One region of the Streptomyces sp. NPDC051310 genome, then DNA from elsewhere that is predicted to be linked to it. Evidence: riboswitches for the same ligand, from Rfam matches in the RefSeq annotation. Region 1 holds a riboswitch; the other holds the start of a gene.
What was found. A riboswitch is a leader RNA that binds a small molecule or an ion and turns the genes downstream of it on or off. The one in region 1 is predicted to bind cobalamin.
Positions count from the first base shown of each region.

Region 2: it holds a riboswitch for cobalamin, as region 1 does, so the genes downstream of both, ACIA79_RS00855 (prenyltransferase/squalene oxidase repeat-containing protein) here and ACIA79_RS11380 (energy-coupling factor ABC transporter permease) in region 1, are expected to answer to the same signal.

Region 1 covers NZ_JBITEO010000006.1:126,300-131,495, reverse strand. The annotation lists gene dhaK (dihydroxyacetone kinase subunit DhaK) at 1-987, shown strand, start outside; gene dhaL (dihydroxyacetone kinase subunit DhaL) at 996-1,616, shown strand; gene dhaM (dihydroxyacetone kinase phosphoryl donor subunit DhaM) at 1,613-2,020, shown strand; cobalamin riboswitch at 2,329-2,563, shown strand; gene ACIA79_RS11380 (energy-coupling factor ABC transporter permease) at 2,593-3,417, shown strand; gene ACIA79_RS11375 (energy-coupling factor ABC transporter substrate-binding protein) at 3,414-3,752, shown strand; gene cbiQ (cobalt ECF transporter T component CbiQ) at 3,759-4,508, shown strand; gene ACIA79_RS11365 (energy-coupling factor ABC transporter ATP-binding protein) at 4,505-5,196, shown strand, end outside.
Region 2 covers NZ_JBITEO010000001.1:185,893-191,088, reverse strand. The annotation lists gene ACIA79_RS00865 (energy-coupling factor transporter transmembrane component T) at 1-464, opposite strand, end outside; gene ACIA79_RS00860 (SCO2322 family protein) at 461-1,189, opposite strand; gene ACIA79_RS00855 (prenyltransferase/squalene oxidase repeat-containing protein) at 1,189-2,505, opposite strand; cobalamin riboswitch at 2,640-2,773, opposite strand; gene ACIA79_RS00850 (MBL fold metallo-hydrolase) at 2,785-3,861, opposite strand; gene ACIA79_RS00845 (aldehyde dehydrogenase) at 3,963-5,196, shown strand, end outside.

The sequences.
Region 1 (5,196 bases):
ATGCTCATCAACGTGCCGGAGACCGTGGTCGCCGACGCGCTGCGCGGGATCGCCGCCGCGCACCCCGAACTGACCGTGGACGTGGAGAACCGGATCGTGGTGCGGCGTGACGCGCCCGTGGAGGGGAAGGTGGCGCTGGTGTCCGGCGGCGGCTCCGGGCACGAGCCGTTGCACGCCGGGTTCGTCGGACCCGGGATGCTGGCGGCGGCCTGCGCCGGCGAGGTGTTCACGAGCCCCGTGCCGGACCAGATGGCGCGGGCGGCCTCCGCGGTGGACAGCGGGCGCGGGGTGCTGTTCGTCGTCAAGAACTACACCGGGGACGTACTCAACTTCGAGATGGCGGCGGAGCTCGCCGAGGACGAGGGCGTGCAGGTCGCCAAGGTCCTCGTCGACGACGACGTGGCCGTCTCCGACAGTACGTACACGGCGGGGCGGCGCGGGACCGGGGCCACGCTGTTCGTGGAGAAGATCGCGGGCGCCGCCGCCGAGGAGGGGGCACCGCTGGAGCGGGTGGAGGCGATCGCCCGGCAGGTCAACGCCGCCTCGCGGAGCTTCGGCGTGGCGCTGGGCGCCTGTACGACACCGGCGAAGGGCAGCCCCACGTTCGACCTCCCTCCGGGGGAGCTGGAGTTGGGGGTCGGGATCCACGGCGAGCCGGGGCGCGAGCGGCGTCCCATGATGACGTCGCGGGAGATCGCCGACGTCGCCGTGGACGCCGTCCTGGAGGACCTCGGCGGGCGGGGGCCGGTGCTGGTGCTCGTCAACGGCCTGGGCGCGACGCCGCTGCTGGAGCTGTACGGGTTCAACGCCGAGGTCCAGCGGGTGCTGGGCGAGCGCGGGGTGCCGGTTGCGCGCACGCTCGTCGGCAATTACGTCACGTCGCTGGACATGGCGGGCTGCTCGGTCACGCTGTGCCGGGCCGACGAGGAGCTTCTCCGGCTGTGGGACGCGCCGGTACGGACGGCCGCGCTGCGGTGGGGGGTGTGACGCCGGTGATGCTGGACGCGGACTTCTTCCGGCGCTGGATGGCGGTCATGGCGCACGCGGTCGAGCGCGAGGCGGACCGGCTGACCGAACTGGACTCGGCCATCGGTGACGCCGACCACGGCGCCAATATGCAGCGCGGTTTCGCCGCGGTGCTCACGGCGGTCGGGAAGGAGGAGCCGGAGACGCCCGGCGGGGTGCTCACGCTCGCCGGGCGGCAGTTGATCTCGACGGTGGGCGGTGCCTCCGGGCCGCTGTACGGGACGCTGCTGCGGCGCACCGGCAAGGCGCTCGGCGACGCCGCTTCGGTCGCGCCCGTCCAGCTCGTCGAGGCACTGCGCGCGGGCGTGGCCGCGGTGGCACAGCTCGGCGGTGCCGCGGCCGGCGACAAGACGATGCTGGACGCGCTGGAACCGGCGGTGGAGGCGCTCGGCGAGTCGCTGGGCGAGTCCTTCGCCGATGCCGCCGAGGCGGCGGACCAGGGGGCGCTGGCGACCGTGCCGATGCAGGCGCGCAAGGGCCGGGCGAGCTACCTCGGTGAGCGCAGCGTGGGACACCAGGACCCCGGGGCGACGTCGTCGGCGCTGTTGTTCGCCGCTCTCGCCGAGGCGGCGGCGGAGGGGGCCCGGTGAGCGGGGCGCCGGTGGGGATCGTGCTCGTCTCGCACAGCGCGGCGGTCGCCGCGTCCGTCGCCGAGCTGGCGCGGGGCCTCGCCGGGGGCGGTGCGGCCGCGCCCGTGGCGCCCGCGGGCGGTACCCCCGACGGCGGGCTCGGCACGAGCGCCGAGCTGATCACCGAGGCGGCGGCGTCGGTGGACGGCGGCGCGGGCGTGGCCGTCCTGGTCGACCTGGGCAGCGCCGTCCTGACGGTGAAGGCCCTCCTCGCGGAGGGCGACGAGCTCCCCGACGGCACGCGGCTGGTGGACGCCCCGTTCGTGGAGGGGGCGGTGGCGGCCGTGGTCACCGCCTCGGCGGGCGGCGACCTGGACGCGGTGGTGTCGGCGGCGTCCGAAGCGTACGGCTACCGCAAGGAGTAGCCCCCGCGGCGGGGGGGGGGGGGGGGGGGGGGCGCGGGGGCCCCCGGCGGGGGGCGGCGGGGCCGGGCGGGGGGGGGGGGGGCGGGGGGGGGGGGGGGGGGGGGGGGGGGGGGGGGGGGGGGGAGCCCCGCCGCGGCGGGCCCCCCCCGGCCCCCGCCCGGCTCGGCCCCTCCCCACGCCCCCGCCCCCGCAAGGACGACCCCCCCGCGCCGTGCTGCGCGCCGGCCCCGGGCGGTGTACGGCTCCGGCGGCGGAGCGCGGGGCGGGGAACCGGGGCAGGGGGACGCGGCGGGGGCGTGCGGGAGCGCGCGGGTTGTGATGCACCTGGTCAACGCACTACTGTCGCAGGGCCTTGGTGTACGGGAAACCGGTGCGGTACCGGTGCGGCCCTCGCCACTGTGATCGGGAAGTCCGGCTCCACTCCCGGGGGTACCACCCCGGGAAGCCACTGGAACACCGCGGGAGACCGTGGTGTCCGGGAAGGCGGAGCCGCGGCGGCATGACCCGTCAGCCAGGAGACCGGCCAAGGCGCGTTGTCCATCCACGAGGTGCTGGAGAGGGTCTCCCACATCATGCATATCGCCGAGGGCTATCTGCCCCCCGTGCACGCGGCCGCCTGGAGCGTGGCGGCCGCGCCGTTCGTCGTCCACGGTGTCCGGGCGCTCACCCGCGAGGTCAGGTCCAACCCCGAATCGACTCTCCTGCTCGGCGCGTCCGGTGCCTTCACCTTCGTCCTCTCGGCGCTGAAGCTCCCGTCGGTGACGGGCAGTTGCTCGCACCCCACCGGTACGGGCCTGGGCGCGATCCTCTTCCGGCCGCCGATCATGGCGGTGCTCGGCACCATCACCCTGCTGTTCCAGGCGCTGCTGCTGGCGCACGGCGGTCTGACGACCCTGGGCGCCAACGTCTTCTCGATGGCGATCGTCGGGCCGTGGGCCGGATTCGGCGTGTACCGGCTGCTGCGGCGCTCCGGCGTGCCGCTGATGGTGAGCGTGTTCTTCGGTGCGTTCGTCGCCGACCTGTCCACGTACTGCGTCACCAGCGTGCAGCTCGCGCTGGCGTTCCCGGACCCGAGCAGCGGGTTCGCGGGGGCGCTGGCCAAGTTCGGCGGCATCTTCGCCGTCACGCAGCTGCCGCTCGCGGTCAGCGAGGGCCTGCTCACCGTGCTGGTGATGCGGCTGCTGACGCAGTCGAGCAAGGGCGAGCTGACCCGTCTCGGAGTGCTGCTCGGGACGAAGGCGACCACGGAGGCGGAGAAGAAGGCGGGAACCGGGCCGGAGACGGAAGCCGCGCCGGAGACGGGGACCGGGTCGGAGACCGAAGCCGCGGCGGAGACGGGAACCGGGCCGGAGACGGGAACCGGGACCGGGACGAAGACGGAGGCCGTGGGCCGATGAGCCGTAACGCCAGGATCAACACGCTGCTGCTGCTCGTCGTCGTGGCGCTCGCCGTCCTCCCGCTCGCGCTGGGGATGGGCGACCACAAGGAGGAGCCGTTCACCGGCGCGGACGCGCAGGCCGAGACCGCCATCACCGAGACGCACCCGGACTACGAGCCGTGGTTCAGCCCGCTCTACGAACCGCCGTCGGGCGAGATCGAGTCGGCCCTGTTCTCCCTCCAGGCCGCCCTCGGGGCGGGGGTGCTGGCCTACTACTTCGGTCTGCGCCGCGGGCGGCGGCAGGGCGAGGCGCGGGCGCAGGCGCGCGCCGAGAGCGCCGGACGCGTCGAGTAGCCGCCGGTGCTGCCGATCGACGCGGCGGCGCACAGCAGTCGCTGGCGCCGCCGTCACCCGTGCGAGAAGGCCGTGCTCGGCTTCGGCCTGACCCTCCTCGCGATCTGCCTGCCGCCGTGGCCGGGGGCGGTGCTGGTGGCGCTGGCCACCCTGGGCGTGCTGCTGGGGCCGGCCGGGGTGGGACGGCGGCAGCTGTGGCGGGCGTTCCGCGTTCCGCTCGGCTTCTGCTGCACGGGGGCGGTTCCGTTGCTGTTCCAGGTGGGCGGGGCGGACGGGTTCGTGACCCTGGCCCCAGACGGGCCGGTGCACGCCGGGCAGCTGCTGCTGCGGACGTCGGCGGCGTCGCTCGGGGTGCTGCTGTTCGCGTTCACGACTCCTGTCTCGGACGTGCTGCCCCGGCTGGTACGGGCCGGGGTGCCGGCCCCGGTGGTCGACGTGGCGCTGGTGATGTACCGGATCAGCTTCCTGCTGCTGGACGCCGTCCGGCGGATCCGTGAGGCGCAGGCCGCGCGGCTGGGGCTGACGAGCCGGGCGGCCACCTGGCGGTCGCTGGCCGGCCTGGGCGCGACGGCCTTCGTCCGCGCCTTCGACCGGGCGGCGCGGCTGCAGTCCGGGCTGGCCGGGCGCGGCTACGACGGCACGCTGCGGGTGCTGGTGCCGCAGGGGGCCGTCTCCGGGCGGTTCCTGGGCGCGACCGCGGGGCTGTTCGCGGGGCTCGTCGCCCTCACCCTCGTACTCGAAAGGTTCCTGCCATGAATCGTGACGCCGTCGTGGAACTGGTCGGTGCGGGATACGCCTACGAGGACGGGCCCGCCGTGCTGTCGGGCGTCGACTTCGCCGTGCCCGAGGGGCGTGCGATCGCGCTGCTCGGCCGCAACGGCAGCGGCAAGACGACGATGCTGCGGCTGCTGAGCGGCGGCCTGCGGTGTGCGAGCGGGCGGCTGCGGCTGCACGGCGAGGACGTGACGTACGACAGGGCCGGGCTCACCCGGCTGCGCACGACGGTCCAGCTCGTCGTGCAGGACCCGGACGACCAGCTGTTCGCCGCGTCCGTGGCGCAGGACGTGTCGTTCGGGCCGATGAACCTCGGGCTGGCGGAGGACGAGGTACGGGCGCGCGTGCGCGAGGCACTCGAGGCGCTGGACATCACGGCGCTGGCGGACCGGCCGACCCACCTGCTGTCGTACGGGCAGCGCAAGCGTGCCGCGATCGCGGGCGCGGTGGCCATGCGGCCCCGGGTGCTCATCCTGGACGAGCCGACGGCCGGCCTGGATCCGCACGGTCAGGAGCGGCTGCTGGAGGTGCTGGACCGGTTGCGGGCGGCGGGCACGACGGTGGTCATGGCCACGCACGACGTGGACCTGGCGCTGCGCTGGGCGGACGACGCGGCGGTGCTCACCGCGGACGGCCTGCGCACCGGCCCGGTCGCGGAGCTCCTCGCGGA
Region 2 (5,196 bases), on a different contig from region 1:
CCCGGCAGGGACTTGAGCAGCCGCGCGGGGTTGGCGAGCGCGTTCGCCGCGCCCACGCAGATCAGCAGCGTGGCCAGCTTGGCGCCGTCGTACAGCGCGAAGACGAGCTGCTCGGCGCTCACCCGGCCGCCGATCCGGATGCCCTGCGCCCAGCCGGGCAGCGGCACCTCGGGCAGCGTGACCAGCACGCGCGTCCCCGGGATCGGCGAGCCGAGCACCAGCGAGAAGACCAGCCGGATGACGAGCACCGCGAGCCCCAGCTTCAGGAAGGCACCGTACGAACGGGCCCACGGCGCGTCGGTGCGGCGCGCGGCCACCACGTAGCCGGCCACGCCGACCAGCAGGCCCAGCAGGAGCGGGTTGGTGGTACGGGACGCGGCGGCCGCCAGCCCCAGGGCCCACAGCCACCAGGCGCCGGCGTGCAGGGCATTGCTCCGGTGCGCCGCGGGTGCGCGCAGCGTCATCGGCGGCGGCGGGCCTGCACGACGGCGGCGGCGCCCAGGCCGAGCACGGCGGCGAGGCCGGCGGCCAGTCCGAGCGAGGGGCCGCCGCCGTCCCCGGAGGCCCCGCCGTTCTCGGAAGCCCCGTCCTTCCCGGAGTTCCCGTCGGTCCCGGAGCGGGAGCCGGAGCCGGAGCTGTCGTCGTCCGGGCCGGGGCCCGCGTCGGACACCTGCTCGCCGCAGCCCGTCCGCGGATAGCCCCCGATGGCGCACAGCAGCGCCTGGCTGTTGTAGCGCAGCGGCCCGGCCACCGCGGCCAGCGCGTCCGCGCTCGTCGCGTCCTGCCGTACCCGTGCGCAGGCGGTCCGCGGCTCCGGCGGCGTGGCGGAGCCGTCCGGGGCGTCCGCCGCCGTGCCGAAGTCGATGACGACCGCGACGCGCTTGGTGCCGTCCGTGCGGGGCGTCCCGTCGCAGACCGCCGCGAAGTCGGGCGCCCGGCGCGGCCGGGCGGCGTCCGCCGAGCCGGTGCTCACGGCGAAGCGGTAGCCGTTCACCTCACCGTCCGCGGGCCGGGCCGTGGACGGGCCCTGGGTGGCGTACGCCCACGACGGCCCGGGGCCGCTCTGCCAGAACGACCAGTAGCGGTAGCCGGCCGCCTGGGCGGAGCCGGCGGCGAGCCAGGTCAGGGCGAGAGTCGTAGCCAGGGCCAGGGCGAGGAGCAGGGCCGGAGGCCGGGCGGCGGTCCGCATCACGGCTGCCGGTTCTTGTTGCGGCCGCTGATCAGGAAGCCGATGCCCATGCCGGCGAAGAGGAAGATGCCGACGACCAGCCAGACGCCGAAGCCGCTGCTCTCGCCCGACTCCTTGTTCTCCTGCTCCTCCTGCGCCCGCGTCTCGACGGTCGACTCGGGCTTCGGCCCGGTGGCGTTGAGTCGCTGGACGAGGTCGACGCCGCCGAAGTCGCGGGCGTCGGCCCCCAGGGTGTGCGCGGCGAAGATCAGCTGGGCCCAGGCGGCGGGGCCGTTCTCCTCGGCCCACGGCACGGCGTTCCGCTGGAGCCACTTCAGGGCGGGGGCGGCCTTGTCGCCGTGACCGGCGGCGCCGAGCGCCACGACGGCGTCGGCCGTGTTGCCGAAGTCGGGCGCGGGCGCGGCGGGGGTCGCGGTGCCGGGCATGGGGGGCAGGTCGAGGTGGCCGCTCTTCGCCAGGGCGGTCACCAGGTAGGCGGCGCCGTTGCGGGCGGCGCGCTCGGCGGTCCGCTTCGCCGCGGCCTCGCAGACCGGCGGCTGGTACGGCTTCACGCCCCGCGTCTGGACGTGCTTGCCCAGGCCCGCCAGCACGGCGGCGGCGGTGGCGTCGGCGTTGGCGACCAGCGTGCCGTTCCGGTCGGGCTGGTGGGCGAAGGCACCGGCGCCGGTCCTGGCGTCGCACGGGATCGCGAAGCCGAGCAGCGCGTCGTAGGGGGTGCGGCCGTCCGCGGACCGCACGTCGCCCGGCTTCCCGCCCGCCGCCGCGAGGGCGCTGATGACCACGGAGGTGGAGTTGGCGTCGCTGGGCCCGCCCGGGTTGTAGCTCCAGCCGCCGTCCTTGTTCTGGACGCCGGTGAGCCAGTCCGCGCCCGCCTCGACGGCCTTCGTCACGGGGTCGGTCTCCCCGTCCTCCGTCTCCGGCCGGTCCAGCCCCGCGAGCGCCTGGACGGCGACGGCGGTGGCGTTGGTGTCCAGCGGCACGGCGGGGTCGCAGGGCTTGGCCGGGTCGGGCCGGTAGGAGGCGAAGCCACCGTTGTCGCACTGCTGACCCAGCAGCCAGGCCACGGCCTTCCCGGCGGGCTCGACACCGCTCGTCTCCTGCGCCATGAAGGCCAGGGACTGCCGCCACACGCCGTCGTACGTCGGGTCCTTCCGGCCGTACAGCCCGGAGGGGACGACGGGCGCCGCGGAGGACGCCGCCGGGGAGGGCGCCGCGTGCGCGGCGGGGGCGGCGGTGACGGCTGCGGCCCCGCCGGTGCACAGCACGGCGGTGGCGGCGAGCGCCGCGGCGACGCCGCGGCGGCGAACGGTGGTCATGGCGGGTGGCCTCTCCTGCGCGGTCTCCTGCGCGGTCCTGGGCGGGGCCGGGCACCGGCGCGCGCGGAAGGGCACCAGGCTCCGGCTCCGTATTCCTCGACGGTGCCGGTCACCGGGGTCGGTCCCGGTGACGCGAGCCGAACACGTACGCGTGCGGGGCGATCCGGCTCGCCACCGGTGCGGTGGCTCACGGTTGCGGGTCAGCGCCGGATTTGCACCGGCTTCCCCCCGTACGGGCATGATGACGACTCGCACACTCTACCGGCGGGTCGGTACGGCTCACAGGGCGACGTACGTCACGGGGGCGCTGCCCGGCACCGGCTCGGCGCGCCCCAGCTTCACCAGGTGCCGCAGGTGCGCCTCGGCCTCGGAGACGGCGATGGTGCGCGAGCCGTACGGGATGAGGTCCCAGGGGCGGTTCCAGGTCATGCGCTCGGCGAGCTGCCACGGGGTGAGCGGCGCGGCCAGCAGGGCGAGCAGCCCGGTGAGCCGCTCCTCGTGGTGGGCGAGCAGCTCCGCCACGCGCGCGGCGGCGCCGGTGAAGGCGTGCTGGTGGGCGGGGAGCACCTCGGCGGCACCGAGCCGGCCGGCCCGCTCCAGCGAGTCGAGGTAGTCGCCGAGCGGGTCCGTGGGCGTGGCGTCGTCGGGGTCCTCGTACAGGCCGATGTGCGGGCTGATCCCGGGCAGCAGGTGGTCGCCGGAGAAGAGGCGGCCGTGCCCGGGGCGGTGGGCCGGGTGGTCCTCCTCCAGGTGCAGGCAGACGTGGCCGGGGGTGTGCCCGGGAGTCCAGACGGCCCGCAGCCTGCGGCCCGCGAGGTCGAGGAGCCCGCCGGGGACGATCGCCCGGTCGGGCAGCGCGGGCCGCGGCACGGGCAGGGCGCGCCCCCGCCCGGACGCCCGCGCCTGCCGCAGCGGGGCCGTGTGCGCGTCGGGGGCGCCCGCGGCGGTGAGCCTGGCGAGGAGGAAGTCGAGCCAGGCGCCGGGCTCGGCCTCGCGGGTGCGGCGTACGACGGCGGCGTCGGCGGGGTGCATGGCGATCCAGGCGCCGGACGCCTCACGGACGCGGCCGGAGAGCCCGTGGTGGTCGGGGTGGTGGTGCGTGATGACGACGCCGTGCACGTCCTCGACCCGGGTCCCGAGCGCGGCCAGCCCGGCGCGGAGCGCGTCCCACGACGCGGGATCGTCCCAGCCGGTGTCGATCAGGACGGGGCCGCGACCGGTGTCGAGGAGGTGGACCAGGGTGTGCCCGAGGGGATTGTCCGGAATGGGCACCGCGATGCTCCACACACCCCCACCGTGCCCGATCACGCCCCGCCGCGGGTCTCCGCCGCCGCCGGTCGCCGTCGCGTGCGCCATGGAGCGCCCCCATCCCTCGCCGCGGGTACGGCCATTGCCCACTATAACTAGAACTGGTATCAGTTCTGAGTCACTGTCAGGAACCGGCGGGAGGCACTGCCATGACCGAGCTGGTCGAGCACGGGAAGCTGTTCATCGGCGGGGAGCTGGTCGATCCGGCCGGGACCGGCATCATCGAGGTCGTCTCGCCGCACACCGAGCAGGTCATCGGCCGTGTCCCGCACGCCTCCGAGGCCGATGTCGACCGGGCGGTCGCCGCGGCGCGCCGGGCCTTCGACGAGGGGCCCTGGCCGCGGATGTCCCCGGACGAGCGGATCGCCGTCGTCACCCGCGTCAAGGACGCCGTCGCGGCGCGGCACGAGGAGATCGCCCGCGTCATCAGCGCGCAGAACGGCTCCCCGTACTCCTGGAGCGTCCTCGCGCAGGCGCTCGGCGCGCTGATGGTGTGGGACGCGGCGATCACGATCGCGCGCGACTACCCGTACGAGGCGCAGCGGGCGGGCGTGCTCGGTCCCCTCCTGGTGCGGCGCGAGCCGGTCGGCGTGGTCGCGGCCGTGGTGCCGTGGAACGTCCCGCAGTTCACCGCCGCCGCCAAGCTCGGGCCCGCGCTGCTGGCGGGGTGCACCGTGGTGCTGAAGCCGTCACCGGAGACGCCGCTCGACGCGTACCTGCTGGCGGAGATCGCCCGGGAGGCCGGGCTGCCGGAGGGCGTGCTGTCGATCCTGCCCGCCGACCGCGAGGTCAGCGAGTACCTGGTCGGCCACCCGGGCGTCGACAAGGTCTCCTTCACCGGCTCGGTCGCGGCCGGCCGGCGCGTGATGGAGGTCGCCTCCCGCAACCTCACCCGGGTCACCCTCGAACTGGGCGGCAAGTCGGCCGCGGTGATCCTGCCGGACGCCGACCTCGACGCGGCGGTCGCCGGGATCGTCCCGGCCGCGTGGATGAACAACGGCCAGGCGTGCGTGGCCCAGACCCGCATCCTCGCTCCGCGCTCCCGCTACGACGAGTACGCCGAGGCGTTCGCCGCCGCGGCCGGGGCGCTCGTGGTCGGCGACCCGCTCGACCCGGCGACCCAGGTCGGGCCGCTGGTCGCCCGGCGCCAGCAGCAGCGCTCGCTCGACTACATCCGCATCGGCCAGGAGGAGGGCGCCAAGGTCCTCACCGGCGGCGGCCGCCCGGCCGGCCCGGAGCGCGGCTGGTACGTCGAGCCGACGCTCCTCGGCGACGTCCACAACGGCATGCGCGTCGCCCGCGAGGAGATCTTCGGCCCGGTGATCTGCCTCCTTCCGTACGGGGAGGAGGACGAGGCCCTGGCGATCGCGAACGACTCCGACT